2 regions of the Streptomyces sp. NPDC051921 genome follow, and region 2 is predicted to be linked to the other one. Evidence: riboswitches for the same ligand, from Rfam matches in the RefSeq annotation. Region 2 holds a riboswitch; the other holds the start of a gene.
The links. Region 2 has a riboswitch for ZMP and ZTP ahead of glyA (serine hydroxymethyltransferase). Riboswitches for the same ligand answer to the same signal wherever they lie in the genome.
Positions count from the first base shown of each region.

Region 1: another riboswitch for ZMP and ZTP. It lies ahead of AB0M16_RS15745 (tetrahydrofolate dehydrogenase/cyclohydrolase catalytic domain-containing protein); the one in region 2 lies ahead of glyA (serine hydroxymethyltransferase).

Region 1 covers NZ_JBFAXU010000010.1:112,325-127,465, forward strand. The annotation lists gene AB0M16_RS15730 (DEAD/DEAH box helicase) at 1-2,024, shown strand, start outside; gene AB0M16_RS15735 (SWF or SNF family helicase) at 2,021-3,373, shown strand; gene AB0M16_RS15740 (hypothetical protein) at 3,570-4,367, opposite strand; gene AB0M16_RS15745 (tetrahydrofolate dehydrogenase/cyclohydrolase catalytic domain-containing protein) at 4,490-5,344, opposite strand; ZMP/ZTP riboswitch at 5,374-5,480, opposite strand; gene AB0M16_RS15750 (GAF domain-containing protein) at 5,799-7,145, shown strand; gene AB0M16_RS15755 (aldehyde dehydrogenase family protein) at 7,192-8,715, shown strand; gene AB0M16_RS15760 (DinB family protein) at 8,953-9,537, opposite strand; partial or broken gene AB0M16_RS15765 (MFS transporter) at 9,534-10,295, opposite strand; gene AB0M16_RS15770 (carbonic anhydrase) at 10,427-11,170, shown strand; gene AB0M16_RS15775 (hypothetical protein) at 11,270-11,446, shown strand; gene AB0M16_RS15780 (hypothetical protein) at 11,518-11,784, shown strand; gene AB0M16_RS15785 (hypothetical protein) at 11,781-11,984, shown strand; gene AB0M16_RS15790 (DUF6126 family protein) at 11,981-12,139, shown strand; gene AB0M16_RS15795 (metalloregulator ArsR/SmtB family transcription factor) at 12,301-12,636, opposite strand; gene AB0M16_RS15800 (STAS domain-containing protein) at 12,843-13,253, opposite strand; gene AB0M16_RS15805 (ATP-binding protein) at 13,270-13,674, opposite strand; gene AB0M16_RS15810 (pyridoxamine 5'-phosphate oxidase family protein) at 13,692-14,114, opposite strand; gene AB0M16_RS15815 (SulP family inorganic anion transporter) at 14,111-15,141, opposite strand, start outside.
Region 2 covers NZ_JBFAXU010000001.1:463,824-478,964, forward strand. The annotation lists gene AB0M16_RS02255 (PLP-dependent aminotransferase family protein) at 1-1,181, shown strand, start outside; gene AB0M16_RS02260 (hypothetical protein) at 1,226-2,065, opposite strand; gene AB0M16_RS02265 (hypothetical protein) at 2,187-2,480, shown strand; gene AB0M16_RS02270 (glutathionylspermidine synthase family protein) at 2,489-3,685, shown strand; gene AB0M16_RS02275 (hypothetical protein) at 3,675-3,953, opposite strand; gene AB0M16_RS02280 (polysaccharide deacetylase family protein) at 4,002-4,463, opposite strand; gene rocD (ornithine--oxo-acid transaminase) at 4,794-5,999, opposite strand; ZMP/ZTP riboswitch at 6,108-6,198, shown strand; gene glyA (serine hydroxymethyltransferase) at 6,266-7,576, shown strand; gene AB0M16_RS02295 (hypothetical protein) at 7,599-8,378, opposite strand; gene AB0M16_RS02300 (RNA polymerase sigma factor) at 8,371-8,955, opposite strand; gene trpS (tryptophan--tRNA ligase) at 9,012-10,025, shown strand; gene AB0M16_RS02310 (2'-5' RNA ligase family protein) at 10,129-10,728, shown strand; gene AB0M16_RS02315 (decaprenylphospho-beta-D-erythro-pentofuranosid-2-ulose 2-reductase) at 10,996-11,751, opposite strand; gene AB0M16_RS02320 (FAD-binding oxidoreductase) at 11,795-13,324, opposite strand; gene AB0M16_RS02325 (phosphatase PAP2 family protein) at 13,489-14,019, shown strand; gene AB0M16_RS02330 (decaprenyl-phosphate phosphoribosyltransferase) at 14,075-14,980, shown strand; gene AB0M16_RS02335 (GtrA family protein) at 15,055-15,141, shown strand, end outside.

The DNA.
Region 1 (15,141 bases), on a different contig from region 2:
AGGACGGACCGGGATCGGGCTCCGACTCCGACTCCGGCTCCGCATGGGGCTCCGGAGCCGGCCGGCGCTCCGGAACCGGCTCGGGCTCCGGTGACCGGGGCGACTCCCTGCCGTCCTTCATGTCCGCCGACGCCCTGTGCGCCTTCAACTGGCGTTTCGCGATCGGTGACGAGGAGCTCACGCGCGCGGAGCTCGACCGGCTCGCCGAGGCCGGGCGTCCGCTCGTACGGCTGCGCGACCAGTGGGTGCTCGTCGACCCGGACGATCTGCGCCGTGCACGCGAGCGACAGGACCGCACGTTCACCCCGGTCGACGCGCTCGGCGCCGTCCTCACCGGCACCACCGAGATCGACGGCCGAACCGTCGAAGTCCAGGCGACCGGCTGGATGGAGCGGCTGCGAGCACGGCTCGCCGACCCCGAGGGCGGCGAACGGGAGATCGCCCAGCCGCCGGCGCTGGCCGCCACCCTGCGCGACTACCAGCTGCGCGGTCTCGGCTGGCTGCACCGGATGACCTCGCTCGGACTCGGTGGCTGTCTCGCCGACGACATGGGTCTGGGCAAGACGATCACCCTGATCGCACTCCACCTCCACCGGCAGAACGACCCCGCCACGGCCGGACCGACCCTGGTCGTCTGCCCCACCTCGCTGATGGGCAACTGGCAGCGCGAGATCGAGAAGTTCGCGCCCGGCACGCCGGTGCGGCGCTTCCACGGCGCGTCGCGCACGCTGGAGGGCCTCACGAACGGCGCGCCGGCAGACGGCGGTTCGGCCGACGCGGGGGCGGTCGTCGCCGCGTCGGCCGCCGCGGAGTCGGTCGGCGGAGAGCCGATCGACGGCGAGTCGGGCGTCGGCGGACCGGACGTGGGCGCGTCGGGCGGCAGCGGATCGGTCGACGGCGGCTTCGTCCTCACCACGTACGGCACGATGCGGCTCGACGCCGCCCGCCTCGCCGGCGTGCCGTGGGGCCTGGTCGTCGCGGACGAGGCGCAGCACGTGAAGAACCCGTACTCGGCGACCGCGCGCGCTCTGCGCACGATCGGGTCGAAGGCGCGGGTGGCGCTGTCGGGCACGCCCGTCGAGAACAACCTGTCCGAGTTGTGGGCGATCCTCGACTGGACGACCCCGGGCCTGCTCGGCAGGCTCGGCGCGTTCCGCACGCGGTACGCCTCGGCCGTCGAGGGCGGCTCCGATCCGGGCGCGGCGGCGCGACTCGCCGCGCTCGTCGGGCCGTTCCTGCTGCGGCGGCGGAAATCGGATCCGGGCATCGCGCCGGAGCTCCCGCCGAAGACCGAGACCGACCACGCGGTCACACTCACGAAGGAACAGGCGGGTCTCTACGAGGCGGTGGTGCGCGAGACGCTCGCCGCCATCGCCGAGTCCGACGGGATGGAGCGGCGCGGCCTGGTGGTCAAGCTGCTGACCGGGCTCAAGCAGATCTGCAACCACCCGGCGCAGTACCTGAAGGAGGAGCGGCCGCACATCGCCGGCCGTTCGGGCAAGCTGGAGCTGCTCGACGAGCTCCTCGACACGATCCTCGCGGAGGACGCGAGCGTGCTCGTCTTCACGCAGTACGTCGCAATGGCACGCCTGTTGGAGGAGCACCTGGCGGCGCGGGGCGTGCCGACGCAGTTCCTGCACGGCGGCACGCCGGTCGCCGAGCGCGAGGCCATGGTCACGCGCTTCCAGGACGGCCTGGCCCCGGTCTTCCTGCTGTCCCTGAAGGCGGCCGGCACCGGCCTCAACCTCACCCGGGCCGGACACGTCGTGCACTACGACCGCTGGTGGAACCCGGCCGTCGAGGCGCAGGCCACCGACCGGGCGTACCGGATCGGGCAGACCCAGCCGGTGCAGGTCCACCGGCTGATCGCCGAGGGCACGATCGAGGACCGGATCGCGGCCATGCTGGAGCGCAAGCGGGCGCTGGCCGACTCGGTGCTCGGCTCGGGCGAGTCGGCCCTCACGGAGCTGACCGACGCCGAGCTGGCCGAGCTGGTGCGACTGCGCGGGGAGGGCGGACGATGAGCGGGTACGAGGCCGACTACGGGCACGAGGACGGCCACGGGCAGGAGAACGGCTACGAGCAGGAGAACGGCTACGTGCGCGGGAACGACGAGGAGCGGACCTTCGCGGCGCTGGCGCCGGCACAGGGCGGGTCCTTCGCCCGGACCTGGTGGGGGCGCGCGTGGCTGAAAGCCCTCGAGGACACGGCGCTCGACGGACAGCAGCTGAAGGCCGGGCGGCGACACGCGCGGGCCGGAGCGGTCGGAGCGGTGTCCGTGCGACCTGGCCGGATCACCGCCGTGGTCCAGGACCGCGACGGCACGGCCCACCGCAGCGACGTGCTGCTCCAGGAGCTCTCCGACGAGGAGTGGGACCGGCTCGTCGATCTCGCGGTCGACAGCGCGGGGCACATCGCTGCCCTCCTCGACCGGGAGCTGCCACCGCACCTGGTGGAGGACGCGGCTGCCGCAGGTATCGAACTCCTGCCGGGAATAGGCGACTTGGAACCGGAATGCGACTGTGAGGCCTGGGACCACTGCCCTCACACGGCCGCCCTGTGCTACCAGGTGGCGCGGCTGCTCGACGAGGACCCGTTCGTGCTGCTGATGATGCGCGGGCGCGGCGAGCGGGCGATCGTCGAGGCGCTGCAGGAACGCAGCTCGGCGCGTGCGGCGGGTGTCGAGGAGGCCCGCGGCGAGCCGCGCCAGGGCGACGGCGCGCGGGGCGGCTCGGGCGTGTCGGCGGCGGAGGCCTTCGCGGCGCGCGACATCCTGCCGCCGCTGCCGGCCCCGCCGGTCCCGCCCGCGTCCCCGGGCGAGCCACCGTCCCTGGACACGGAGACCGATCCGGAACCGGGAATCGACCCGACGGCCCTGGAGTTCCTCGCCGCGGACGCGGCGGCGCGGGCCCACCGGCTGCTCTCCGGCGCGGCCGCGCCCGGTGAGCCGCCGCTGACGGCTGCTCAGGACGCGGTACGGCTCGCCGCCGGCGCCCCGGCCCCGTGGATCGCGGCCCGCCTCGCCGAGGGCTCCGGGCGCACCCGTACCGACCTGGACCTGGCCGTACGAGCCTGGCACCTCGGCGGTACGGCCGGCCTGGCAGTCCTGGAGGGGGACGGGACGCCGAGCCCCGAGATGCTCCGCCGCGCCGAGGCGCGACTCGCGGAGTCCTGGGAGGAGGACGAACGTCCCGCCCTCCACCGAGTCGCCCCCGCGCACTGGACGGTGCTCGGCACGGACACCCAGCTCCGCCTCGGTGAGGACGGCCACTGGTGGCCGTACCGCAAGGAGCACGACCGCTGGACCCCGGCGGGCCCGGCGGAAAAGGACCCGGCGGCGGCGCTGGCGGGGGCGGTGCCGGTGACGCCGTAGGCGGGACCGGCGGAGGGGGGCGGGCACCCACGACGCGCTGGTGGTCTCACGCCGCCTCGCCCCGGTCGCCGACCGCCTGACGTCTGCCGGCGACCGCGCCCTCCTGCTCGACCACCGGCTGACGCACTCGGCGCTTCAGGGCCTGTCCGACCCCCCGGCCCGCCGGACCGATCCTGGCCGCGCGCCCCCGCGGCGGTCACTGCAGGGGTGCCGTCAGCTTCCGTCCCGTACCGGACGGGACGGCGAGGCTGCAGGCGACCGTGTCCGTGCCGAGGAGGTAGCTGGTGCGGTAGGGGTACTGGACGAAGGTCGTCCAGCGGGTGCCGAGCGGCTGCTCCGCGGCCTTGGCGCGCAGCGGCGCCCGGCACAGGGCGGCCGCCGCGTCCCGGACCGCCTCGTCGTCGGCGAAGCGGCCGGTGAGCCGGAGCCGGGCGACGAGTTCGGCGTCGTGCGGCGCGTCGCAGCCGCGCCGCACGACCGTGCCGGGCGCGTCGCGGTCGATGTCGAAGCAGTCGCCGACGCGCAGCGCGTCGTACGACGTGCGGGCCTGCGCCGCCGGGTCGCGGCGGGTCGCGGTCGGCCGCGGTCGGGGGCGCACGGTGCCCGTGGGTGCGGCGGAGGCGGTGGGCGAGCCCGAGGCCGACGCGTCCGTGCGGCCCCGGTCCGTACGGGACGGCGAGGTGCGGTGGGACGGGCCCGCGGGCAGCGGCGAGGGGCTCTCGCCCTGGGCGGAGGGCTGCTGTCCCCGGGGACGGGAGCGCGCCCCCTCACCGGCGCCGTCGTCCGGGTCCTGCGGCGTGTCGGGCCCGGCGGCGGACGGCTGGAGCGGCGTGGCGCGCAGGTCACCGTCGCCCGAACCGCCACCGCCGTGCGCGGTGACGGCGACGGACAGGGCGAGGATCGCGGCGAGGGCGGCGACCGGCAGGACGACGACGCCCGGCCGTCGTGGCGGCCGGGCGTCGCGGGACGGGGATTCCGTCGACGGGCGGAGCATGGGATTCAGGGTCGCCCGCCTTCGCTGATGTGGCGAGCGATACCGGCGAGTTGGGCCCCGCTCGTACAGAACCGTGACAATCCCGCAGCTCGCACGAGACCCGGAGCCCGCCGCAACTGTGCCTACAGACCGAGCTGGCGCTCGGCCGCGTCGACGGTCTGGGCGAGCAGCACGGCGATGGTCATCGGGCCGACTCCGCCGGGGACGGGGGTGATGAGGGAGGCGCGCTCGGCGGCGCTCTCGAAGTCGACGTCGCCGACGTTGCCGGGGTTGTAGCCGGCGTCGATGACGACGGCGCCGGGCTTGATGTCCTCGCCCTTGATGAACTGCGGCTTCCCGACGGCGGCGACCAGGATGTCGGCCTCGCGGATCGCGGCGGACAGGTCGGTGGTGCGGGAGTGGCAGTAGGTGACGGTCGCGTCGCGGCCGAGGAGCAGCAGGCCGGCCGGCTTGCCGAGGATGGCGCTGCGGCCCACGACCACCGCGCGCTTGCCGCTGAGCTCGACGTCGTACGCGTCGAGCAGCCGCATGATGCCGCCAGGGGTGCAGGACTCGAAGCCGGGGAGGCCGAAGCCCATGGCGGCGAAGGAGGCCATCGTGACGCCGTCGACGTCCTTCTCCGGGGCGATGGCCTCGAAGGCGGCGCGCTCGTCGATGTGCGGGCCGACCGGGTGCTGCAGCAAAATGCCGTGGACGTCGGGGTCCTCGGAGAGTGCCGTGATCGCCGCGACGAGCTCCTCGGTGGTCGTCTCGGCGGGTAGCTCGACGTGCTGGGAGCGGATTCCGGCCTTCGCGCAGCGGTTCTGCTTCATCTTGACGTACGTGACGGAGGCCGGGTCGGCGCCGACGAGCACGGTCGCGAGGCAGGGGGTGACGCCGGTACGGCGGGTGATCTCGGCGGCGCGCACGGCGGTCTCCTCGACCGTGCGGCGGGCGAGCGCGGTGCCGTCCATGAGGCGTGCGGTGCTGGTGGACATGGGCCACTCCTGGGCGTCGTCGAGGAACGGTGGTTCGCCCAGGCGCACGGCTGCGACACGGCCGCGCCGGGTACGCGCGTCCGCCGGACCGCTCCCCGGTGGTGATCCACCTCAAGCGCCAGTCACGGCCCGAGCACCACTGTACGTGACGGGACTGGGGCGGGTACCGGTCAGGGCGCACCTGCGGGCCTGCCCGGCGGCTTGTCGGCAGGCCGCGCGCGCACGACGATGACGGCCACGTGACGAACGACCTCGCCGGGAGGCCGAGTTGAGCGACGGGTGGGCGGCAGCGACGCGAGCCGGTGCGGCGGCGGGCGCCGGTGGGACGGCGGGAGCCGGTGCGGGGGCGCCGGTCGGTCGGGGGGCGCGATCCGGTGGGGCCGGCGCGGCCCGGCCGGCCGGGCTGCGGGGCCGGGCCGGGTCGGAGGGCCCGGCCGTGTCGGAGGGCATGGCCGTGTCGGAGAGCATGGCCGGGGCGGAGGGCATGGCCGGGGCGGAGGGCATGGCCGGGGCGCAAGGCACGACCGGGGCGGCGGTGCGGCGGGCGCACGAGGCGTTCACGGCGGGCGGCGGGGGCCGGAGCGGTCCGGGCACGCTGCCGGTGTCGCCGTCCGTCCGGCCGCTGGTCGCCGAGTCGTGGCGGCGCTCCGTACGGGCCCGGGTGAGCCCGGACGGCGCGGCCTGCATCGAGCTGGACGAGGAGGAGCTGGCCGGGCACAGGGAGGGCCATCCGCTGGCGGCGGTGATGCCGGTCATCCGCGAGCTGATGGGGGCATACGCGCGGGACGGCGAGCATCTGCTCGCGGTGTGCGACGCGGCCGGCCGGATGCTCTGGGTGGAGGGGCACCCGGGGACGCTGCGGAAGGCCGGCGGGATGAACTTCGTCGCCGGCTCGCGCTGGTCCGAGACGGCGGCCGGGACGAACGCGCCGGGGACCGCCCTCGCCGTCGGCCGACCGGTGCAGGTGTGTGCGGCGGAGCACTTCCGGCGACCGGTGCAGGCGTGGACCTGCGCGGCGGCGCCCGTGCACGATCCGCACAGCGGTCGGGTCCTGGGGGCGGTGGACATCACCGGCGGAGACGGGCTCGCGCATCCGCACAGCCTGGCGTTCGTGCAGGCGGTGGCACGGGCCGCCGAGTCGCAGCTCGCCCTCGTCTCCCCCGCCCCGGCGGCCGGCGGCCGACCGCGGCTCACGACACTCGGCCGGGACGAGGCCCTGTTGCACGTGGCGGGGCGGCGCCTGCGGCTGAGCCGTCGGCACAGCGAGATCCTGGTGGTCCTGGCGCACCGGCCGGAAGGGGTGGGCGGTGACGAGCTCCTCACCCTGCTCTACGAGGACGAGTCGGTGACTCCGGTGACCCTGCGGGCGGAGCTGTCCCGCCTGCGGGGGCTGCTCGGCCCCGAGGTGCTGGCCTCGCGCCCGTACCGGCTGACGGAGGAGGTGGACGCGGACTTCGCGACGGTGGACCGGCGGCTGGCCTCGGGCGCGCTCGCCACCGCCCTCGCCGAGTACGCGGGCCCGCTGCTGCCCGGTTCGCGGGCGCCGGGGGTGGTGCGGCTGCGGGAGCGGCTCGCCGGGCGGTTGCGGGCGGCCCTGGTGGACCGGGGCGATCCGGGGCTGCTCGCCGACTGGGCGTACAGCGCGTGGGGCGAGGACGACCTGGCGGTCTGGCGGGCGCTCGCCTCCGCCGTTCCGGCGGACCGGGCCGCGGCCGTACGGGCGGGGCTCGACGCCCTCGACGCCGAACTGGGATCCGGCGCAACGGGGTTGCAACGTCCGGCGGCCCACACTCGCCGCTGAGCGCCGGCCAGGGACGGCCGGACGCGGTCCGAGGGAGGCCATGCCCATGACCCGTTACGCCGCACCCGGTGCCGAGGGTTCGCCCATGTCGTACGAGGCCCGCTACGACCACTGGATCGGTGGTGAGTACGTCGCCCCGGCGCGCGGGCGGTACTTCGAGAACCCGAGCCCGGTCGACGGGCGTCCGTTCACCGAGATGGCCCGCGGCACCGAGGAGGACGTGGAGCGCGCGCTGGACGCGGCGCACGCGGCGGCACCCGGCTGGGGCCGCACGGCCCCGGCGGAACGCGCCCAGGTCCTGCTGCGGATCGCGGACCGGATGGAGGCGTCGCTGGAGGCGCTGGCGGTCGCGGAGAGCTGGGAGAACGGCAAGCCGGTGCGCGAGACGCTGGCCGCCGACATCCCGCTGGCCATCGACCACTTCCGCTACTTCGCGGGTGCGCTGCGCGCCCAGGAGGGCGCGCTCAGCGAGATCGACGAGGACACCGTCGCGTACCACTTCCACGAGCCGCTGGGAGTGGTCGCGCAGATCATCCCGTGGAACTTCCCCATCCTGATGGCGGTCTGGAAGCTGGCGCCCGCCCTCGCCGCGGGCAACGCGGTCGTCCTGAAGCCGGCCGAGCAGACCCCGGCCTCCGTCCACTTCTGGATGAGCCTGGTGGCGGACCTGCTGCCGCCGGGCGTGGTCAACATCGTCAACGGCTTCGGCGAGGAGGCTGGCAAACCCCTCGCCTCCTCGCCCCGCGTCGCGAAGATCGCCTTCACGGGCGAGACGTCGACCGGTCGGCTGATCATGAAGTACGCGGCGGAGAACCTCAAGCCGGTCACCCTGGAGCTGGGCGGCAAGTCGCCGAACATCTTCTTCGACGACGTGTGGGCGGCGGACGACGACTTCCGCGACAAGGCGCTGGAGGGCTTCACCATGTTCGCCCTCAACCAGGGCGAGGTCTGCACGTGCCCCTCCCGCGCCCTGGTGCAGCGCGGCGTCTACCACGAGTTCCTGGAGGCGGCGATCGCCCGCACGGAACGCATCGTCCCCGGTCACCCCCTCGACACCGACACGATGATCGGCGCGCAGGCCTCCGACGACCAGCTCAGGAAGATCCTCTCGTACCTGGAGATCGGCCAGCAGGAGGGCGCCAAGATCCTGACGGGTGGCCAGCGCATCGAGTACGGCGGGGACCTGGCGGGCGGCTACTACGTCCAGCCCACGATCTTCGAGGGCGACAACCGCATGCGCGTCTTCCAGGAGGAGATCTTCGGCCCGGTCGTCGCCGTCACGTCCTTCACGGACTTCGACGACGCCGTCCGCACGGCCAATGACACCCTCTACGGCCTCGGCGCCGGCGTCTGGACCCGCGACACCACCACCGCCTACCGCGCCGGCCGCGCCATCCAGGCCGGCCGCGTCTGGACGAACTGCTACCACGCCTACCCGGCCCACGCCGCCTTCGGCGGCTACAAGCAGTCGGGGGTGGGTCGCGAGACCCACAAGATGATGCTGGACCACTACCAGCAGACGAAGAATCTGCTGGTGAGCTACTCGCCGAAGAAGCTCGGTTTCTTCTGAGCGCCTTGGAGGGTATCCCATATGGCAACCCTTGACCGCGCGGAGTTTGACGGGTCGACGCCACCGCGGTCCCCGGCGAGACCGGACGGCGGTATGGCGCAGATGAACGGCTCGACGGCGAGGCTGTCGTGCATGTTCGCGTCGGACAGGGTGAGCTCATCAGGAACCAGACGCTCCGATAGAGCAGCACTCACGGCCGGAATCGTGCCGCACGAACATCAAGTACACGAGACACCGCTAAGCCTTGATCGGTGCGGCCGATCTGGCGGCCTGCTCGATCTTGGCCCAGTAGGCCGCGCGGGCTTCCTCATCGATCTGCTTCTCGTGTTCGGGGCGCATCCCGGTCCGGCCGTCGAGGCCCTCTCGCAGGATATCGGCATGCCCGGCATGCCGGTTGGACTCGCCGAGGACGTGGACCATGACGGCGAACAGGTTCGTGTTGGGGTAGGTTTCCGGCCACCACTGCACGTGGCCGGGGGCGTCGAGGGAAAGCTCGTTGATCGTCGCGTCCGAGTGTTCCCACGTGCGCCGGTAGAACCCGATGATGTGATCGCGGGTCTCGTCCTCGGTCGCCCACAGGTCGCTGCCGTCGGAGTCCTGCCACCGGCACAGCGGTTCCGGGGAAGGGCGGTCGAAGACCTCGCCGAAGTACCTGGCCTCGACGGTGGCCACGTGTTTAACCAGGCCGAGGAGGTTGGTCCCGGTCGCCGTCAAAGGTCGGCGGACGTCGTATTCGGACAAGCCGTCGAGTTTCCAGAGCAGCGCCTCGCGGTCCCGCCGCAGTCTCACGTGCAGGTTGTCCTTCGCGAATTCATCGATCATGCGGCTTGAGCCTTCCATGGGTCGTTCGTGGTCTCAAGATCCTGTACGTGGTCCGCGACGGGCGGCAGAGCCGAGGTGGGCCGGTGCCAGGTGAGGATCCAACCGGCGGTGAGCGCCGCCGCGCCGCCTGCCAGGGCGATCGCGCCGCCTGTTCCGATGCCTGCGGCCACCGAGCCGAAGCAGGCCGGCCCGATGCCCTGAAGCGTCATGCCGCCGGAGCCGAGCAGGCCGAAGGCCTGGCCCTGGCCCTGGCCCTGGCCATCCTGCGGCAGGGCGTCCAGGAGCGGCCGTTGCAGGCCGAGACCGTAGGCGAATCCGAAGCCGCAGAGCAGCAGCAGACAAAACGAGACACCCAGTCCGGGCGCGGCAGCGAAGCCGACCAGCGGCAGTCCCATCAGCGCAGTCAACGGGACTACCAGTCGCTCCCGGGTGGGTGGCCGTAGCAGTCGGCCCACCAGCAGGTCACCGACGAGCATGCCCACCGGCAGACAGCCCATCAGCACCGCGTACCAGCCGGGCGCGAAGTGGTGTCCTCCCGCGTAGGCGACGATCAGGCCTTCCGCGCCGGCTACGAACGCGGGCGGTAGCCACTGCGCCAGCATCAGTCGTCGTACCGTGTGTTCGCGCAGCAGCCGGCCGGCACCGTGCAGGCTTGCCCGGACGGCCCCGCCGTCGCCCCGAGCGCTGCCGGGTGTGCGGCCGAACGCTCCTGGCAGTCGGGGCAGCCGGAGGCGGATAGCGAGCGCGCAGCCCAGGTAGCCGGTTCGGACTGAAGGCGCAGTCCACGGAGAGGGCCGGAGCCGATCCCGGGATGGAGTAGTCCAAATCTTGCTCAAGGCCGGGCCTGCGCCCGCCGCCCGGGCCTGGGAGGCGTCTAGCTTGTCCTGATATGAATGTCGATCGTGACTGTGGGTCAGAGGTATCTGTCGCGCGTCGCCGACTGGTGCGTGCAGGGTTGCGCGGGGCCGCGGCGTTAGGGGCGGGGCTGGTGTGCGGGGCGTCGGCAGCCTCGGGGTCGCGAGCCGGGGCGGCAGCCGTTGGCAGGGCGCAGCCGTGCGGGCCGGGGCGTGCGTGGCGTGAGCTGGTGGCGGGGAACCGGCGGTGGCGAACGTTTCACGAGAGCCATCCGGACCGTGCCGGTAATGTGCGCCGGGAGCTGGTGGGTGGGCAGCACCCGTTCGCTGTGGTCCTGGGGTGCGTGGACTCGCGGGTGCCGCCGGAGTTGGTCTTCGACCAGGGGCTGGGTGATCTGCTGACCGTGCGGTCGGCGGGCGAGGTCCTGGACGAAGCGGTCCTGGGCAGCATCGCGTACGGGGTGCTGGAACTGGGCGTCCCGCTGATCGTCGTCCTGGGTCATCAGGGGTGCGGGGCGGTTGCCACGGCCGTGCACGCCGAGGCCGGCAGCGCTCTCCCGGCGCACATCCGCTACCTGGCGGAGCGGATCCCGCCGGCGATCGATCACGGGCTCGAGGGCGAGGCCCGGATCGACGCGGCGGTCACCGAGAACGTGCGCCGGGTCCGGGCGCGCCCTACCGCTGAGCCGGACCTCGCCGCTCGGGTCGCTGACGGTTGCCTGGCCATTGTCGGTGCACGCTACGAGCTGACCAGCCAGCTGGTGCGCAAGGTGCCCTGATCAGCCATGGTTGGTGAACTTCCCGGCGGACCCGCACCAGCTAGACTTGCAGAGTTATGCAATTTACTAGTTCTGGATATGGTGGACGGGGGTTGCGGTGTGGCCGGATTCGAGGAAGCGGCGCTGGAACGGGTCCGTGTGGCGCGGGCTCGTATCCAGGCTGCGCAGGAGGCTGACGATGCCTTCGAGGAGGCACAGGCCGCGGAGGAGCTGGAGGACGCGCTGCGCGTGGCCCACGACCACGGCGTGGCCACCGACGCCGGGGACAGCCGATGAACCTCGCGGTGCCTTCGGCGGGTCTGGGGTGTCGGTGATGGCCAGGCACCTCCGCGGGCCTCAGCGAGCTCGTGACCAACGCCGTCCGGCACGCTCAGCACTCCCCGGACGCAGAAGTCACCCTCCACATGACCGAGCACCTGCTTGTGGCCTCCGTCGGGGACTTGGACTCGCGCCCGATAACGCCGGCCGAAGCCGGCCGGGCGGCCGGGCAGGGGCTGCGCACGGTGGCTGACCTGGCGCGGACGTTCGGCGGTGACGTCCGTATCGAGCCTTCCTCCGGCGGGTGCGGCAAGACCGTTGTCGTCCGCTTCATCCTTCCGCAAGGCACGCCGTGACCAGCAGCAGTAGAGAGGCCGTCCAGTTGCATGAGATCACTTACCTCGGCATCGGCCCTGAGCCTGAGGTCCGCACGGTAGAGGCAGGCAAGGTCGTGGCCGTCATCGAGTACGCAGGCGAGCACGGCATGCAGTTTCTCGTTCGTCCGCGCCGCGGCCCGGTCGGGGAGCCGGGCACCAGGAAGGAAGACGCATCATGACGGACAACCCGCCCGAGAAGGACACGGCTGCGGAGCACGAGAAGTGGAAGGAGAAGGGCGTTGCGATGCGGGCCTTCTTCTACATCTTCGGCACGCACGTGTTCGCCGGGTTCATCTGGTTGCTGTTCTACGTGGGCGAGCACGCCCAGAAGTGACACCGGGACCGAATGGGGATCCAGGCGCGCCTGGAATGGGGGTTCGGCATGGGAGAGAGCGGCCGTCTTCCGGTGTCAGAAGCGCGTTGAACCCGCACTGATGGAAGACGGCCGCCGCTTGGGGGTGCCGGCCCTGCAGGGCCGGCACCGTGGGGCACCGTTCAGGTGTGGCGGCCGGCCTTGAGGTCGGCCAGGAGTTCGGCCTGACCCTCCAGGACGCCGGAGAGGATGCCGCGGGCGACCCGCAGGAGCTCGGCGATCTGGGGATGGGTCAGGCTGTAGTAGACGTTCGAGCCTTCGCGGCGGGTGACCACCAGGTTGGCCTTGCGCAGGACGGCCAGCTGCTGGGAGAGGCTCGCGGCCTCGACCCCCGCCTCGGGCAGCATCTCGGCGACCGCGTGCTCGCGTTCGGACAGGAGCTCCAGAACGCGGATGCGCACCGGGTGCCCCAGCGTTTTGAAGAACTCCGCCTTCAGCTGGTACAGCGGCGTGCTCACCCGGGTACCTCTGTCCTGACTGCCCATCTCATCCACCAGGAACCGTTCCGTCGTAGGGGCATCCGTTCACCCCTCTTCATACTTCGTGACCTCCACAATTGCAGATCCCTGCAATTCGTGGACCGGCGGGGGTGCCTCCGTGACATTCGACATGCCGCTCATGGTGCAGGTGCCCTTCGTCGTTCTCGTGGAGGGTGGTGCCGGTCTCAGGTGAGGGCGGATGCCTCGGGCGACTGCGGGTCGGGCCAGTCGTCGGTGGTCCACTGCTTGACCGTCCCACGAGCTCCGTGGGCGGCCAGAGCGGCGGCGAGGTCGCAGTGGACGGGCACGGGCGGGCAGGTCGCATCGGGGACGAGCGAGCCGTCGGCGGGGATCGCGGCGAGCTCGAGCCGGCGTCCGCTCTCGCTGAGGCGGCGGGCGGCCTGGGCGACGGCGATCTGCCCGCCGACCGACCAACCCAGCAGTCCTGTCAGGTCGAGAATGACCGGGCCGGTACCCCGGGCGAGCGCCCATCCGATCGCGCCGGCGAACCGGTCGGTGGCGTCCGCGCCGAGATAGCCGGCCAGGGACAACACGCCCAGGTCCTGACGGGTGGTGTAGCGCCATTCGATCGTCATCGTCAGCTCCTCGACATCACAAGGGAAGGGTGATCCAGATGGCCTTGCCACGCCCGTCCGCATCCGCCCGCACGACAGCGGTGCCGCCGAGCTCCATCGTCAGCTCCACCACCATGGCCAGGCCGCTGCCCGGCGCGGTGCCGGGCGCACCGAACAGAGCGGGCTGGTAGGGGTGACGGTCGTGGACGGCGAACGCAAAAGCGCCGGGTCCGTGGGCGTAGGTCACGGTGATCATCGGTGAGGACACAGCGGCGTGACGGACGGCGTTGGTGACCAACTCGGCCACGATCAGCAGCGCCGGTCCCACGCTCGGATGGCGAAGACCCACCCCGCATTCCACGAGGACCAGCTCGGTGGTCTCCCGGGCGATACGCACGGCCGAGCCCAGGGCCGGCACGTCCAGCACATGCCGGTAGGGCATCGCCTCGGCCTGAACACTCACCGGCCCGCCCCCGAGACCGTACGGGCCGGACGGAACCCGGACACGGACTGCGGGTGCAGGCGCAGCAGGGTGTCGTGCGGGCCGTGACTCCAGCCGGGCAGGGTACGCCGGTAGTGGGCGGCCTCGTCCGGGTCGGCGATGACCTCAGCCGGCCCGTGGGCGCTGACCGTCCAGCCGGTCCCCACCGGGGAGCGGATCTCATCGACCTGGTAGGTCAACAACGCCCGGCCGGGGATCGTGGCGGCCTGTACCGGGGCTCGGACGACGAGGCGTCCATACTCCATCACGTGCGCGGCGGGCCGTACGACGGCCACCTCCCGCTGGACGTGGACGAGGCGACCCTGGGCGGAACCTTCGAGGAGCCACAGGGCCTCGGTGCCGGAAACCTCGATCATGCGCAGGTCGGCGGGGACGGTCATCGTGCGGCCTTCCGGATGCGGTGCGGTCGGTGATGCGTACGGGGCAGCAGTCCCGCCTGCTCCAGGTACTTGCGGGCCCCAGCGATCGCCTCCGGGGTGGTGGCGTACTCGCGGCCCTCCAGGCGCAGCAGCTCCAGTGCGCCGACGGCGTCCAGGGCCTGGCGCTGACCGGGCCGGATACCGGAGGTCATCACGGCGACGCCACGCCGGTTCAGCTTCTCCACCGCGTCTTTCAGGACGAGGGCGCCGGTGGCGTCGAGGGTGGTCACCCGCGCCATGCGCAGGATGACGACCTTCACATCGGCGACCTCGGACAGTTCGAGGAGGAAGCGGTGGGCTCCGGCGAAGAAGAGGGGGCCGTCGATGCGGTAGGCGACGATGTGCTCGGCGAGCAGGGCGTGCTCCTCGTCGCTGTGCTCGCCGGGCAGGTCGGGGCGGAAGTCGACCTGCTCCATCCGGGCCTGGCTCGCCACCGCCTTCAAGGCGAGGGCCCCGGCGACGACGAGGCCGATGATCACGGCGTACACGAGGTCGAGGATCAGTGTGGCGGCGGCGGTCAGGACGAGGACGGCGGCGTCGGAGCGGGTCGCCTTCGCCATCGCGCGCAGCGAGCCGACCTCCACCATGCGAATCGCCGTCGCCAACAGCACCCCCGCCAGCGCCGCGAGCGGGATCTTCGAGACGAGGGGGGCGGCGGCGAACACGATCACCGCGAGGACCACGGCATGGGCGAGCGCGGCCAGCCGGGAGGAGGCGCCGGTACGGACGTTGACCGCGGTCCGGGCGATGGCAGCGGTGGCGGGCACGCCGCCGAACAGCGGGGCCGCGAGGTTGGCGACGCCCTGCCCGAACAGTTCCTTCTCCGGGTCGTGCCGCTGCCCCACCGTCATCCCGTCCGCCACCGTCGCGGACAGCAGGGACTCCAGCGCAGCGAGGGCCGCGACCGCGATCGCCGGGGCCAGCAGCGACCCGGATGCGGAAGCATCGAGGAAGGCCAGGGACGGTGCGGGGAGCCCGGAGGGAAGGT
Region 2 (15,141 bases):
GGCAGGGCTCCGGCACGCGGGTGGCCCCGCGGTCCGCACCGCGCCGCCGTACGGCGCCGAGCCGGGTCGCCGGCGCCCCGGCCGCGACCGGGAAGCCGACGTACAACCTGCGGCCCGGCACGCCCGACCTGGCCTCCTTCCCGCGCGCCGACTGGCTCAAGGCGGCCCGCAAGGCGCTGATGACGGCACCCAACGAGGCCTTCGGGTACGGCGATCCGCGTGGCCGGATCGAACTGCGCACCGTCCTCGCCGAGTACCTGGCGCGGGCGCGGGGCGTGTACGCGCGACCCGAACGCATCATGATCTGCTCGGGGTTCGTGCACGGCCTGATGCTGATGGGGCAAGTGCTGCGGGCTCGGGGGGTGCGGGAGGTGGCCGTGGAGTCGTACGGCCTCGACATCCACTGGGCGCTGCTCGAACGCGCGGGCCTGCGGATCCCGGCCCTGCCGTTCGATGAAAGGGGCACGCGGACGGAGGAGTTGGGGTCGCTGGGCGGAGGGGTCGGAGCGGTCCTCATGACCCCCGCCCACCAGTTCCCCATGGGCGGCGCGCTGCGGCCCGACCGGCGGGCGGCCGCCGTCGACTGGGCGAGGGCCGCCGGGGGGCTGATCCTGGAGGACGACTACGACGGGGAGTTCCGCTACGACCGGCAGCCGGTCGGCGCGCTCCAGGGCCTCGACCCGGAACGGGTCGTCTACATGGGCACCGCGAGCAAGTCCCTCGCGCCGGGGCTGCGGCTGGCGTGGATGGTGTTGCCGGAGCACCTGGTGGACGAGGTGGCGGCGGCGAAGGGGGCGGTCGACTGGGTGTCGAGCGTCACGGACCAGCTGACCTTCGCGGAGTTCCTCCGGTCGGGCGCGTACGACCGCCACGTGCGTGCCATGCGTCTGCGCTACCGGCGCCGCCGCGACCAGCTGGTCGCGGCCGTGGCCACGCGCTCGCCGGAGACGCGGGTCAGCGGCATCGCGGCCGGCCTCCACGCGGTCCTCGACCTGCCGGCCGGCACCGAGGCCGCGGTCGTCCGCTCTGCCGCCTTCCAGGGGCTGGCCCTCACCGGCCTCGACGCCTTCCGCCACCCCTCCACCCCGCCCACCAGGGACGCCCTGGTCGTCGGCTACGCGACCCCGCCGGACAGCGCCTGGTCAGGCGTCCTGGAGGCGCTGTCCCGCGTCCTCCCGTAGACCCGCCGCCCGCCGCCCGCCACCGCGCGCGGTGGGCGCCGCGCTCAGTCGGTCTCCACCGTCTCGACGGTCCGCGCCGTCGACGGCGCCTCGCCGAAGCGGGCCAGGGTCAAGGACCCCGCCACCGCGATGGCGAAACCGAGGAAGGCCAGCCAGGAGAGGCCCTCGCGCGTGCGGTCGCCGAGCCAGACGACGCCGACGATCGCCGGGCCGATCGTCTCGCCGAGCACGAGCCCGGCCGTCGCGGTGGTGACCGAGCCGCTGTGGAGGGCGGAGGTGTACAGGAGGAACGCCGCGCCACCGCCCACGAGGAGGGCGTAGAGCGCGGGGTCCGTGAGGTCCGCCGAGTCGATCAGACGCACGGCGACCTCCACGACCCCGAAGCCCACGCCGCCCGCGAGGCCGAGCGCCAGGGCCCGGGGCCGCTCGGGCAGGCGACCCGCCGCCGCCCCGACCAGCAGGACGCCGAAGGCCGCGACGAGCAGCCCCCACTCCAGGCCCGCCCCGACGTCCTCGTGGCCCTCCTTGCCGGAGGCGAGAGCCAGCATGGCGAGCCCGAGGCACACCAGACCGACGGCCGCCCATTCGATCCGGCGCAGCCGGACCCTGAGCACCCGTGAGGCGATCACCGCCGTCACGGCGAGGCTCGCCGCGAGCGCCGCCCCGACCGCGTAGATCGGCAGTGTCCGCAGCGCGACGATCTGGAGCACGAAGCCGAGCCCGTCCAGGCCGAGCCCGGCCACGTACCGCCACTGCCGCAGCGCCCGCCACATCAGCGTGACGTCGACCCCGCCGCCCGTTCCGGGCTCGGCGGCCCTGGCGCCCATCGCCTGGAGCACCGAAGCGGCGCCGAAGCAGAAAGCGGAACCCAGTGCGCACAACATCCCAAGAAGCACGAAAGGGACTCTAGTGCGACGGGGATCGGCCACGCGTTCAGGCCGGGCCTACACTGTGCGGTCGCAAGCAGGCGCGGGTCGGCGCCGTACGGACAGGGGAGGACAGGCGATGCGCAGACTGAGGTCCGGCACGGTGATACTCGGCGGCGTGAGCATGCTCGCGGCGACGCTGACCGCGTGCGGCTCCGAGCCCGACCGCCGGTGCATCGACCCGATGACGTACAAGGAACTCCCGGACTACAAGTGCGAGTCCGGCGGCAGCAGCGACGGCTCCTCCCACAGCGGCGGCCGCTACTACTACGGCGGCTCCTCCCGCGACGGCTCGGTCAGCGGCGGCAGCTTCGACAGGTCCGCCGTCGACAGCGGTGGCTTCGGCGGCCACCACTCCTCCTCCGGCGGCTGAACCGCCCCATGGAGCGCCACACCATCGAGCCCCGCCCCGGCTGGCAGCGGACGGTCGAGGAGCAGGGCCTGATCTACCCGCTGACCCGCTACCCCGACGACTCGCTGCGCCCCTACTGGGACGAGAGCGCCTACTACTCCTTCACCCTCCCCGAGGTCGAGGCGCTGGAAGAGGTCGTCGAGGAACTGCACGCCATGTGCCTGGCGGCCGCCGCGCACATCGTGGAGAAGGACCGGTTCGCGGAGCTCGGGATCACCGACCCCCGGCTCCGGGCGCGGGTCGCCGAGGCCTGGCACCGCCGGGAGGAACTGCCCACTCTCTACGGGCGGTTCGACCTCCGGTACGACGGCACGGGGCCGGCCAAGATGTTGGAGTACAACGCCGACACCCCCACCTCCCTCGTGGAGGCCGCGAGCCCGCAGTGGTTCTGGATGGAGGAGCGCTTCCCCGGCGCCGACCAGTGGAACTCCCTGCACGAGCGGCTCGTCGACGCCTGGCGGCGCCAGGCGCACCTGCTGCCGCCCGGCAGCCCCGTCCACTTCGTCCACTCCGACGGCGACGAGCTCGGCGAGGACCTGATGACCGTCGCGTACCTGCGCGAGACCGCCCAGCAGGCCGGTCTCGCCACGGAGGCGCTGTCGGTGGAGCGGATCGGCTGGGACCGGATCTCCGGGCGCTTCGTGGACGACCGGCTCCGCTTCATCCGCGCCTGCTTCAAGCTCTACCCGTGGGAGTGGCTCACCACCGACCGCTTCGGGCCCCACGTCCTCGACACCCTCGACAACGGCGGCGGCACGGGCACCACCTGCTGGATCGAGCCCGCCTGGAAGATGCTGCTCTCCAACAAGGCGCTCCTCGCCCTCCTCTGGGAGCTGTACCCCGGGCACCCCAACCTGCTCCCCGCCTACCTCGACGGCCCGCGCGAGCTCGCCGCCGCCGACGGCCCCGGTTACGTCTCCAAGCCGCTGCTCGGGCGCGAGGGCGCGGGCGTCACGATCCACGAGCCGGGCGCCGCCCCGGTGCCCCGGCGCGACGACGAGCCCTGCTGCTACCAGGAGTCGGCTCCGCTGCCCGATTTCGACGGCAACCGGGTGGTGCTCGGCGCGTGGACCGTCGGGGACGAGGCGGCGGGGCTCGGGATCAGGGAGTCGGCGGGCCCGATCACGGACGAGTACGCCCGCTTCGTCCCGCACGTCATCCTCTGACGGCGACAGCGACAGCGACGGCGACGGCGACGGTCCGGGAGCTGGGCCTGCGGGCGACGCCGGGGCGGCGGTCCGCCCCGCGCTGATCCGCGACGTAGTCCCGCAGCGGTGCGGGCTTCAGACCCGCCGCGTCCGCGAGGTCGAGCGCCCGCCTCAGGTCCTGCTCGATCGTTTCGTTGAAGTGCAGCAGGATGATGTCGCCCGCCTTGAGGCTCGGTGCCGGCGGGGTCCACGGGCCCCAGGTGGTCAGGTCGTGCGTCCAGGTCACCAGCGCCTCGGCGCCGCAGGCGCGGGCGGTGGTCCGGGTCGTCGCGTCTTACGTGCCGTACGGCGGGCGCAGCAGCCGGGGGCCGTCGCCGAACTCGGCGAGGTGCGCGTCGCGTGCGCCGCAGACCTCGGCCCGCCGGCCGGCGGCGTCCAGGGTCGTCAGGTCGGGGTGGCCGACCGTGTGGTTCTCGACCCGGGAGCGGCCCTGGTCGAGCAGCGTGTGGAAGTAGCCCTCGTCGTACGAGTAGGCGCCCGGCAGCAGGAAGAGCGAGGCGGGCACCCGCCGGTCGAGCAGCAGCCTCGCGGCGGCCGGGTCGTGGTACCAGCCGTCGTCGATGGTGATGAAGACGACGGGGTCGGTGGTCTCGACGTGGGAGACGACCGGGACGGGCTCGGGCCAGGCCGCCCGCGGGGCGGCGTGGGCGGAACCGGCGAACGCGCCGAGCAGCGCGACGGGGACGAGTGCGGCGAGCGCGCCGCGCAGCGCGCGACGCAGACGGGGTCTCGACATGGCGGCCATCGTTGGCCTAGACCAACTGGGGTGTCAATGGGTGCACTCGGCCACTCCCGCACCCCGTGAAACGGACCCGCGCGCTCCCCCTCGCCGGAGGGGGAAGGGCCCGGCCGACCAGGCCGGCCGGACCCTTCTCCTGCGAACCCGTCGGGTCTCCTGGGCGGCAGCCCGGACCGTCGGTCTCGGGAGTCGCCCCGGACCGTTGGTCTGCTGGCGTCGCCCCGGACCGTTGGTCTGCTGGCGTCGCCCCGGACCGTTGGTCTGCTGGCGTCGCCCCGGACCGTCGGTCTCCTGGGCGACACCCCGGTGCGCCCGGCTGTGGGGCCGTCAGTCGGAGAGCACCGCCCTCAGCTGCTCGAGCCCCCAGTCCAGGTCCTCCTTGCCGATGACCAGCGGCGGGGCGATCCGGATCGTCGAGCCATGGGTGTCCTTCACCAGGACGCCGCGCTCCATCAGCTTCTCCGAGATCTGCCGGCCCGTGCCCTTCTCCGGGACGATGTCGACGCCCGCCCACAGGCCGCGCCCGCGGACCGCCTCCACCGCGCCGCCGCCCACGAGCAGACCCAGTTCCGCGTGCAGGTGCTCGCCGAGCTCGGCCGCCCGCTGCTGGTACTCCCCGGTCCGCAGCATCGCGATGACCTCCAGGGCCACCGCACAGGCCAGCGGGTTGCCGCCGAAGGTCGAGCCGTGTTCGCCCGGACGGAACACGCCGAGGACGTCCCGGTCCGCGACCACCGCCGACACCGGCACCACACCGCCGCCGAGCGCCTTGCCCAGGATGTAGACGTCCGGCACCACGTCCTCGTGCTCGCAGGCGAAGGTCTTGCCGGTACGGCCCAGGCCCGACTGGATCTCGTCCGCCATGAACAGCACGTTCCGCCGGGCCGTCAGCTCCCGTACCCCGCGCAGGTATCCGGGCGGGGGCACGAGGACCCCCGCCTCGCCCTGGATCGGTTCGAGGAGCACCGCCACCGTGTTCTCGGTGACCGCAGTCTCCAGGGCGGTCAGGTCCCCGTACGGCACGATCTCGAAGCCCGGCGTGTAGGGGCCGTAGTGGTCGCGGGCCTCGTGGTCCGTGGAGAAGCTGACGATCGTCGTGGTGCGGCCGTGGAAGTTGTTGCCCGCGACCACGATCTTCGCGTGCCCGTCCGGCACGCCCTTCACCTCGTACCCCCACTTCCGGGCGGTCTTCACCGCCGTCTCCACCGCCTCCGCGCCGGTGTTCATCGGCAGCACCATCTCCTTGCCGCACAGCTCGGCCAGGCGGGTGCAGAACTCCCCGAAGCGGTCGTGGTGGAAGGCGCGCGAGGTGAGCGTCACCCGCTCCAGCTGCGCCCGCGCGGCATCGAGGAGGCGCCGGTTGCCGTGGCCGAAGTTGAGCGCCGAATAGCCGGCGAGCATGTCGAGGAAGCGGCGGCCCTCGACATCGGTCATCCACGCCCCCTCGGCGGAGGCGACGACCACGGGAAGGGGGTGGTAGTTGTGGGCGCTGTGCGCGTCCGCGGCAGCGATCTCGTCTTGCGTTCTCGACACGGGATCTCCGTTCGTCCTGCGGCCTGGGGCGGGTGTGGCTCCCTTTTCTTATCGTCGCTCGGATGCCGGACGGGGAAACCTACGTGTCGGCGCGCCCGCTAGTCTGGAAACACGCGCGGCGACTGGCGAACGGGGAAGCGACCCCGGGGGAGCCGTGCGCGGCAGACCACACGAGGTGCCGCCCGCCTGGGCATCACGGGACGACCGACCAGGTCCCGTGTGGTGCCGCCAGGCAGCCGCACCGGGGCCCCTGCCCGGAGGACGCCATGACCCTTCCCAGCCAGCACCCCGAACTTCCCGCCCAGCACGCGGACCTTCCCGCGCACCACCCCGCGCTCTCGGCGACCGACCCCGAACTCGCCGCGCTCGTCGGCGCCGAGGAACGGCTCCAGGCCGAGACCCTGCGGCTCATCCCCAGCGAGAACTACGTCTCCGCCGCCGTCCTCGAAGCCTCCGGCACCGTGCTGCAGAACAAGTACAGCGAGGGCTACCCCAGCCGCCGCTACTACGAGGGCCAGCAGAACATCGACCAGGTCGAGACCCTCGCCGTCGAGCGCGCCAAGGCCCTCTTCGGTGTCGACCACGCCAACGTGCAGCCCTACTCGGGCTCCCCGGCCAACCTGGCCGTCTACCTCGCCTTCGCCCAGCCCGGCGACACCGTGATGGGCATGGCCCTGCCCATGGGCGGCCACCTCACCCACGGCTGGGGCGTCTCCGCCACCGGCACCTGGTTCCGCGGCGTCCAGTACGGCGTGCGCAAGGACACCGGGCTCATCGACTTCGACCAGGTCCGCGAGCTCGCCCTCGCCGAACGCCCGAAGGTGATCTTCTGCGGCGGCACCGCGCTGCCCCGCACCATCGACTTCGCCGCCTTCGGCGAGATCGCCCGTGAGGCCGGCGCCGTGCTCGTCGCCGACGTCGCCCACATCGCCGGCCTCATCGCGGGCGGCGCCCACCCCTCCCCGGTGCCGCACGTCGACGTGATCTCCACGACCACCCACAAGACCCTCCGCGGCCCGCGCGGCGCCATGCTGATGTCCCGCGAGGAGCACGCCAAGGCCCTCGACAAGGCCGTCTTCCCCGGCCTCCAGGGCGGCCCGCACAACCAGACCACCGCGGCCATCGCCGTCGCCCTGCGCGAGGCGGCCCAGCCCTCCTTCCGCGACTACGCCCACGCGGTCGTCGCCAACGCCCGGGCCCTCGCCGAGGCACTCCTCGCCCGCGGCTTCGACCTGGTCTCCGGCGGCACCGACAACCACCTGATCCTCATGGACCTCACCCCCAAGGAGGTGCCCGGCAAGGTCGCCGCCAAGGCCCTCGACCGGGCCGGGATCGTCGTCAACTACAACACCGTCCCCTACGACCCCCGGAAGCCCTTCGACCCCTCCGGCGTCCGCATCGGCACCCCCTCCCTCACCTCCCGAGGCCTCGACGCCTCCCACATGGCGCAGGTCGCCGACTGGATCGACCGGGGTGTCGCGGCCGCCGGCAAGGGCGACGAGGACGCCCTCGCCGTGATCCGCGCCGAGGTCGCCGAGCTCATGGGCGCCTTCCCGGCGCCCGGTCTGCCGGTCTGAGCCCCCCGGCGTCCCACCGGACTCACCGGACGGAGGCGGCGACCCGCAGCGCCTCCGCCCGGTCCGGTATCCCCTCCAGACGGAGCGTCAGCGCGCCCCCGCCCCTCGTCCACAGGAGCGTGGGGCCCGCCGGGCGCACCGAGTGCGTCCACGCCGCTCCCGAGGCGTCCGTCATCGGGAAGGTCAGTACGTGCGGACGGGCGAACCAGTACGCCTCCGTGCCGTCCGGCAGCGTCACCCACTCCGGCTGGACCCGCACGAGCTTGGCGAAGCCGAGGTCGAGCCGGGCCGGGAACGCGTCCAGCCGCACCGCGCGGCCGCCCGCCGTCCGCCAGCACAACCCGACCACCCCGCGGGGCTCCGCACCCGTGACCGTCACCGCGTCCGGCGGCCCGAGCGCCCCGGGTACCGGCGGCGCGAAGCCGGCCCTGCGCCCCGCCTCCGCGAGCGGCACCGGATCCGGGCAGCCCGGGACGGCCGCCGGGCCCGGCGCGGGCGGCGCCCCCGGCTCGTACCGCACGTCGACCCCGCCGAAGCCCAGCCACTCCACGACCGTCGCCCGCACCGGGGGAGTGAGCACCACGACCATGAGCAGCCCCGAGAGAGAGGCGACCAGGGCCTTCCACCGGCGCCGCAGCCACCGCCACCGGTCGGGCGGCGGCGCCGGGACGGGCACCCCCTCGGCCAGGAGCTGCGCGAGCACCCGCTCGGCCATCGTCGCCCCGTCCACGTCCGGCACTCTCAGGTCCCGCCCGAGCGCCCGCAGCTCCTCCTCCAGACCCCGCTTCCCGCCGTCAGTCATGCTCGTCACCTCCCTTCAGCGCCGTCCCCAGCCTCTTCAGCGCCCGGCTCAGCCGGGACTTCACCGTCCCGCGAGGCCAGCCGAGCGCCTCGGCCGTCTCCGCCTCGTCCAGCTCCAGCAGATAGCGGTGCACCACCACCTGGCGGTGCTCCTCACCCAGAGCGTCCAGCGCCGCCCGCAGCCGCCGGCGCCGCTCGTCCTCCTCCGCCGCCACCGCCGGGTCCGCGCCCTCCGGTATCAGCGGCTCGCCCGCGAGCAGCTCCGCCTCACGCCCCGCCACGGCCCGCTGCCGACCGGCCGAGCGGAGTGTGTTCCTCGTCTCATTGGCGATGATGCTGAGCAGCCACGGCCGGAACGACGCCCCCTCCTTGAACCGCCCCAGCGAGCGATACGCCTTGAAGAAGGCCTGCTGCACCACGTCCTCGGCGTCCACCCCCGCCCCACAGGCCACCGCCGCCCGCAGCGCCACCGCCGTATGAGCGCGGACCAGCTCCGCGTACGCCTCCGGCTCCCCGGCGCATACCCGTGCGATCACCGCGGCCTCGTCCTCGACCAGGCCCCCCTCCCGCGTCCCCACACCTTTGATACACCGGCAGTCCGGGATCGGTTCCCACACCTGAGAGAATGATGAGCATGGCCTCTGACCGACCTCGTGTGCTCTCCGGAATCCAGCCCACCGCAGGCTCGTTCCACCTCGGCAACTACCTCGGCGCCGTGCGCCAGTGGGTGGCTCTGCAGGAATCCCACGACGCCTTCTACATGGTCGTGGACCTGCACGCGATCACGGTCCCGCAGGACCCGGCCGAGCTGCGCGCCAACACCCGGCTCGCCGCCGCCCAGCTGCTCGCCGCGGGCCTCGACCCGGAGCGCTGCACCCTCTTCGTCCAGAGCCACGTCCCCGAGCACGCCCAGCTCGGCTGGGTCATGAACTGCCTCACCGGCTTCGGCGAGGCCTCGCGCATGACGCAGTTCAAGGACAAGTCCGCCAAGCAGGGTGCCGACCGCGCGACCGTCGGCCTCTTCACGTACCCGATCCTCCAGGTCGCCGACATCCTGCTCTACCAGGCCCACCAGGTCCCGGTCGGCGAGGACCAGCGCCAGCACATCGAGCTGACCCGCGACCTCGCCGAGCGCTTCAACGGGCGCTTCGGCCAGACGTTCACGATCCCGGCGCCGTACATCCTCAAGGAGACGGCGAAGATCTACGACCTGCAGGACCCGGCGATCAAGATGAGCAAGTCGGCGTCCACCCCCAAGGGCCTGATCAACCTGCTCGACGACCCGAAGACGACGGCGAAGAAGGTCAAGAGCGCGGTCACCGACACCGACACGGTCATCCGCTTCGACCCGGAGAACAAGGCCGGCGTCTCCAACCTCCTCACCATCATGTCCGTGCTCACCGACACGTCGGTCGCCGACCTGGAGAAGAGCTACGAGGGCAAGATGTACGGCGCCCTGAAGACCGACCTCGCCGAGGTCATGGTGGACTTCGTCACTCCCTTCCGGACCCGGACCCAGGAATACCTGGACGACCCGGAGACGCTGGACTCGGTCCTGGCCAAGGGTGCGGAGAAGGCGCGCGCGGTCGCCGCGGAGACGCTGGCGCAGGCCTACGAGCGGATCGGTTTCCTGCCCGCCAAGCACTGAGCCGGGCACGGGGCCCAAGGACCCTGGCCGAAAGGGTGGTGCAGGCCGCACACTGGCGGCTGCACCACCAGACACGTTTCGACGGACGACGGAGGAGAACGACGTGGGGACCGTAACGATCGGCGTCTCGATCGCGGTCCCGGAGCCTCACGGCAGCCTGCTCCAGGAGCGGCGCGCGGGCTTCGGGGATCCCGCCGCGCACGGCATCCCCACGCACGTCACCCTGCTCCCGCCGACCGAGGTCGACGAGGACCGCCTGCCCGAGATCGAGGCTCACCTCGCCGGCATCGCCGCGCTGAGCGACCCCTTCGCGATGCGGCTCGACGGCACCGGCACCTTCCGGCCGCTCTCCCCGGTCGTCTTCGTCAAGCTCGTCGAGGGCGCCGAAGGCTGCGACCTGCTCCAGCAGCGGATCCGGGACGCGGCCGGCCCGGTCCCGCGCGAGCTCCTGTTCCCGTACCACCCGCACGTCACCGTCGCCCACGGCATCCCCGACCCGGCGATGGACCGCGCCTTCGAGGAGCTCGCCGACTACGCGGCGGACTGGACCTGCTGCTCCTTCGCCCTGTACGAGCAGGGCGCGGACGAGGTGTGGCGCAAGCTGTACGACTACGAGTTCGGCAGCGGCCGGGCGGGTACCGCCGTCACCGCCGTGCCGGCGCAGGGCGGCAGCCCGGTCGACGAGCCGACCGCCACCCTCTAGCCCCGCGCCGGGCGCACCGACCCCCCTTCACCTGGCCGTATCCGGTGGTGCGGGCCCCGCGCGGCTGCCCGCGCGGCGCCGCTCGCCCAGCGTCTCCCGCTCCCGCCCGCCCCGGTCGGCCCGACCCGGGCCGCCCGCTCCCGGGCCGCCCCGCCGGGGCCGACCGCTTCCGGCCCGCCCCGCCCGAGCGACCGCGCCCGACCCGGCCCGACCGCTGTCGGCCCGCCCGCCCGAGCGACTGCGCCCCGCCGCACGCCCCGCCCCGGGCTACACCGGCAGCCGCCGGAACATCCCCCTCGGCACGTGCCGCAGCGCCGACATCACCACGCGGAGCGCACCCGGCACCCAGACCGTCTCCGAGCGGCGCCGCAGCCCGAGCTCGATGGCCGTCGCGACCGCCTCCGGGGTGGTCGCCAGCGGGGCCTCGTCGAGGCCCGCGGTCATCTTCGAGCGGACGAACCCGGGCCGGACCACCATGACGTGCACGCCGGTGCCGTGCAGCGCGTCCCCGAGGCCCTGTGCGAAGGCGTCGAGGCCGGCCTTCGACGAGCCGTAGATGAAGTTGGCCCGTCGGGCCCGCTCGCCGGCCACCGACGAGAGCACGACGAGCGAGCCGTGCCCCTGCGCCTGGAGGGCCTGGGCGCAGACCAGGCCCGCGGAGACCGCGCCGGTGTAGTTGGTCTGGGCGACCCGGACGGCCGCGAGGGGGTCGGACTCGTCGCGCGCCTGGTCGCCGAGCACGCCGAAGGCGAGCAGCACCATGTCGATGTCGCCCTCCGTGAAGAGCTTGCCGAGCCGCTCCTCGTGGGACTCGGTGTCGAGCGCGTCGAAGGGGACGGTGCGCACGTCCGCGCCGAGCGCCCGCAGCGAGTCCGCGGCGGTGGTCAGGGCGGGGGAGGGGCGGCCGGCCAGCCACACGGTGCGGGTGCGGCGGGCGACCAGGCGGCGGGCGGTGGCGAGGCCGATCTCGGAGGTGCCGCCGAGAACGAGCAGGGACTGGGGGGCGCCGAAGGCGTCCTTCATGGCGTTCACGCTCCTCGGGAAGGGACGGGTGGGGGGGCGGGGGTCAGAGCCCCAGACGCCGCGACAGGTCGGAGACGAAGACCGACCGCGGGTCGAGGGTGGCGCGCAGCTCGCGGAAGTCGCCGAGCCTCGGGTACATCGCGGCGAGCAGCTCGGGCCGCAGCCGCGAGTCCTTGGCGAGGTAGACCCGGCCGCCGGCGGCCACGACCTCCTCGTCGAGCTCGTCGAGGAAGGCACCGAGGCCGCTGAGCGAGGCCGGGATGTCGAGCGCGAGGGTCCAGCCGGGCAGCGGGAAGGAGAGCCAGCCGGGGTCGGCCTCGCCGAAGCGCTTCAGCACGGCGAGGAAGGACGGACAGCCGCGGCTCGCGATCCGCCGCACGACCCGGCGCAGGGTCTCCTCGTGCCCGTGCCCGACGACGAACTGGTACTGCACGAAGCCGCTCCGCCCGTAGACCCGGTTCCAGTGCGGGACGCCGTCGAGGGGGTGGAAGAACGAGGAGAGCCGCTGCAGCCGGCCGGTGGGCCGGCGGGGCGCCCTGCGGTACCAGAGCTCGTTGAAGACGCCCACGCCGGTGCGGCCGAGCAGGCCCTCGGGGACGTACGCGGGGGCGGCGGGCAGCCGGCCGGGCCGGAAGTCGAGCGGAGCACGGCGGGCCCGGCGCGGCAGTGCCTCGTACGGGGCGTGGTCGCCGCGGGTCAGGACGGCGCGGCCGGTCGCGGCGCCGCGCGCGAGCAGGTCGATCCAGGCGACGGAGTAGCGGTAGCGGTGGTCGGTGGCGGTGAGCCGGGCCATCAGGTCGTCGAGGTCGGCCGCGCGCTCGGTGACGACGTACATCAGCGAGGTCTCGACGGGCAGCAGCCGGAGGGTGACGGAGAGGATCACGCCGGTCAGGCCCATGCCGCCGGCGGTGGCGTCGAAGAGCGGGGTGCCGGGGGCGAGCGTGTGCACCTGTCCGTCGGCGGTGAGCAGGTCGAGGGAGACGACGTGCCGGGCGAAGGAGCCGGAGACGTGGTGGTTCTTGCCGTGGATGTCGGCGCCGACGGCCCCGCCGACGGTGACGTAGCGGGTGCCGGGGGTGACGGGCACGAACCAGCCGAGCGGCAGCAGCACCTCCATCAGGTGGTGCAGGCTGACGCCGGCGTCACAGACGACGAGCCCGGCGTCGGCGTCGATCGCGCGGATCCGGGCCAGGGCCGTCATGTCGAGCACGCACCCGCCGGCGTTCTGGGCGGCGTCGCCGTAGGCCCGGCCGAGACCGCGGGCGATCGACCCGCGGGCGCCGCAGGCGCGCACGGCGGCGGCGGCCTCCTCGTACGTGCGGGGGCGGACCACCCGGGCGAGGGTGGGGGCGGTGCGGCCCCAGCCGGTGAGCGTGTCGTACGTGTCGTCCGCGTCGTCCGCGTCGAGCTCCTCGAAGCCGTCGTGGGCTGCACCGCCGTCGCCCGCGACGGCTTCGGCTTCGGCGTCGGTGTCGGCTTCGGCGTCGGTGTCGGCGTCGGTGTCGCCGTCGACGGAGTCGGCCGCGTCGTAGGGGGGCGCGACACCCGTCTCGATGTCGGTCTCGGCTGCCATGGAAGCGACCGTATCGCCGGGACTGTCGCTTATGCCGGGATTGGCGGGCGGTTCGTCGAAATGGGTGATTAAACGAGTGTCAGGAAAGCGTGCCGACCCGTAGGACACCTCCGCGCGTCAGAGTCGCCCCTGGTTGACGGCGAACGGGGAGGCGAGTGAGGCGGATGCGATACGGGGACTGGGCCGCGGCCGACCAGCGGGTCCTCGCCGCGCTGCGCTCCTGCGGGCGTCACGCCGCCGTGGCCGCCGCCGCCCGGGCGCTCTCCCACGGCGGCGAGCACGCGGCGCTGTGGCTCGCCGCCGGGCTGAGCGCCGCCGCGCTCGACCCGTCGCGCCGTGCGGGCTGGCTGCGCGGTACCGCCGTGATCGGCGCCGCCCACCTCGCGGGCATGGGCGTCAAACGGGTCGTACGGCGTCCCCGGCCGCGCCCCGAGGACTACACGCCCCTGGTCCGCACCGCCGGCCGGCACTCCTTCCCCAGCTGTCACGCAAGCTCCGCCGCCGCGGCGGCCGTCGCCTTCGCCGCCCTGCATCCGCCCGTCCGGCACGCCGCCGTCCCGGCCGCCGCCGCCATGTGCCTCTCCCGGCTCGTCGTCGGCGTCCACTACCCGACCGACGTCGCCGCCGGAGCCCTCCTGGGTGTGGCCGCCGCTGCCGCCGGCCACCGCTGGGTCACCGGAGGCCCCCGTGACTGAGCCCACGACGGGCCGCGCCGCCACCGCCCTGCTCGACGCGCCCGTCGCCCCGCCGCTGCGCCGCCCCCGGCGCGGGACCCTCGCCGTCGCCCGCGGGCTCGTACGGACCGCCCGGCCCCGCCAGTGGGTCAAGAACAGCCTCGTCGTCGCCGCGCCCGTCGCCGCCGGGCAGCTCGGCTCCTGGCACCACGCTGCCCGACTCGGACTGGTCTTCGCCCTCTTCACGGCCGCCGCCTCGGCCGTCTACCTCGTCAACGACGCCCGCGACGCCGACGCCGACCGCGCCCACCCCGTCAAGCGGCACCGCCCCGTCGCCGCCGGACTCGTCCCCGTACCCCTCGCCCACGCCACCGGTGCCGTGCTCGGGCTCGGGGCCGCGGTCGCGAGCGCCCTGCTGTGCAACGCGATGACAGCGCTGCTGATCACCGCCTACCTCGCCATGCAACTCGCCTACTGCGTCCGCCTCAAGCACGTCCTCGTCGTCGACCTCACCGTCGTCACCACCGGATTCCTCATGCGGGCGGTGATCGGCGGAGTCGCCCTCGGCATCCCGCTCTCCCGCTGGTTCCTCATCACCACCGGCTTCGGGGCGCTGTTCATGGTGGCGGCCAAGCGCTACTCGGAGGCCGTGCAGATGCAGGACGCGGGAGGCGCGACCCGCGCGCTGCTCACCCAGTACACGACCGGATACCTGCGCTTCGTCTGGCAGTTGGCGGCAGGGGTCGCCGTCCTCGGCTACTGCCTGTGGGCCCTGGAGGGCGACGGAGTCGCCACCGGCACGCTGCTCCCGTGGCGTCAGCTCTCCGTCGTCGCCTTCGTCCTGGCGGTGCTCCGCTACGCCGTGTACGCCGACCGCGGCACGGCCGGCGAGCCGGAGGAGGTCGTCCTGCGCGACCGACCGCTCGCCGTCATCGGCCTGGTGTGGGCGGCGATGTACGGCATGGCGGTCATGGGCCTGTGAGCGGCACGACCGCGGGGCGCGTGCGCCGGACGCTCCGTGACGGCGGTGTGCGCCGGGCCCTCCTCGGCGACGGGGTGCCCCGGAGCCTCCCCGGGCGCGGCACGCGCCGCGAGGTGCTCGGCTTCGCCGTCGCCGGGCTCGCCGCGTACGCCGCCGACCTC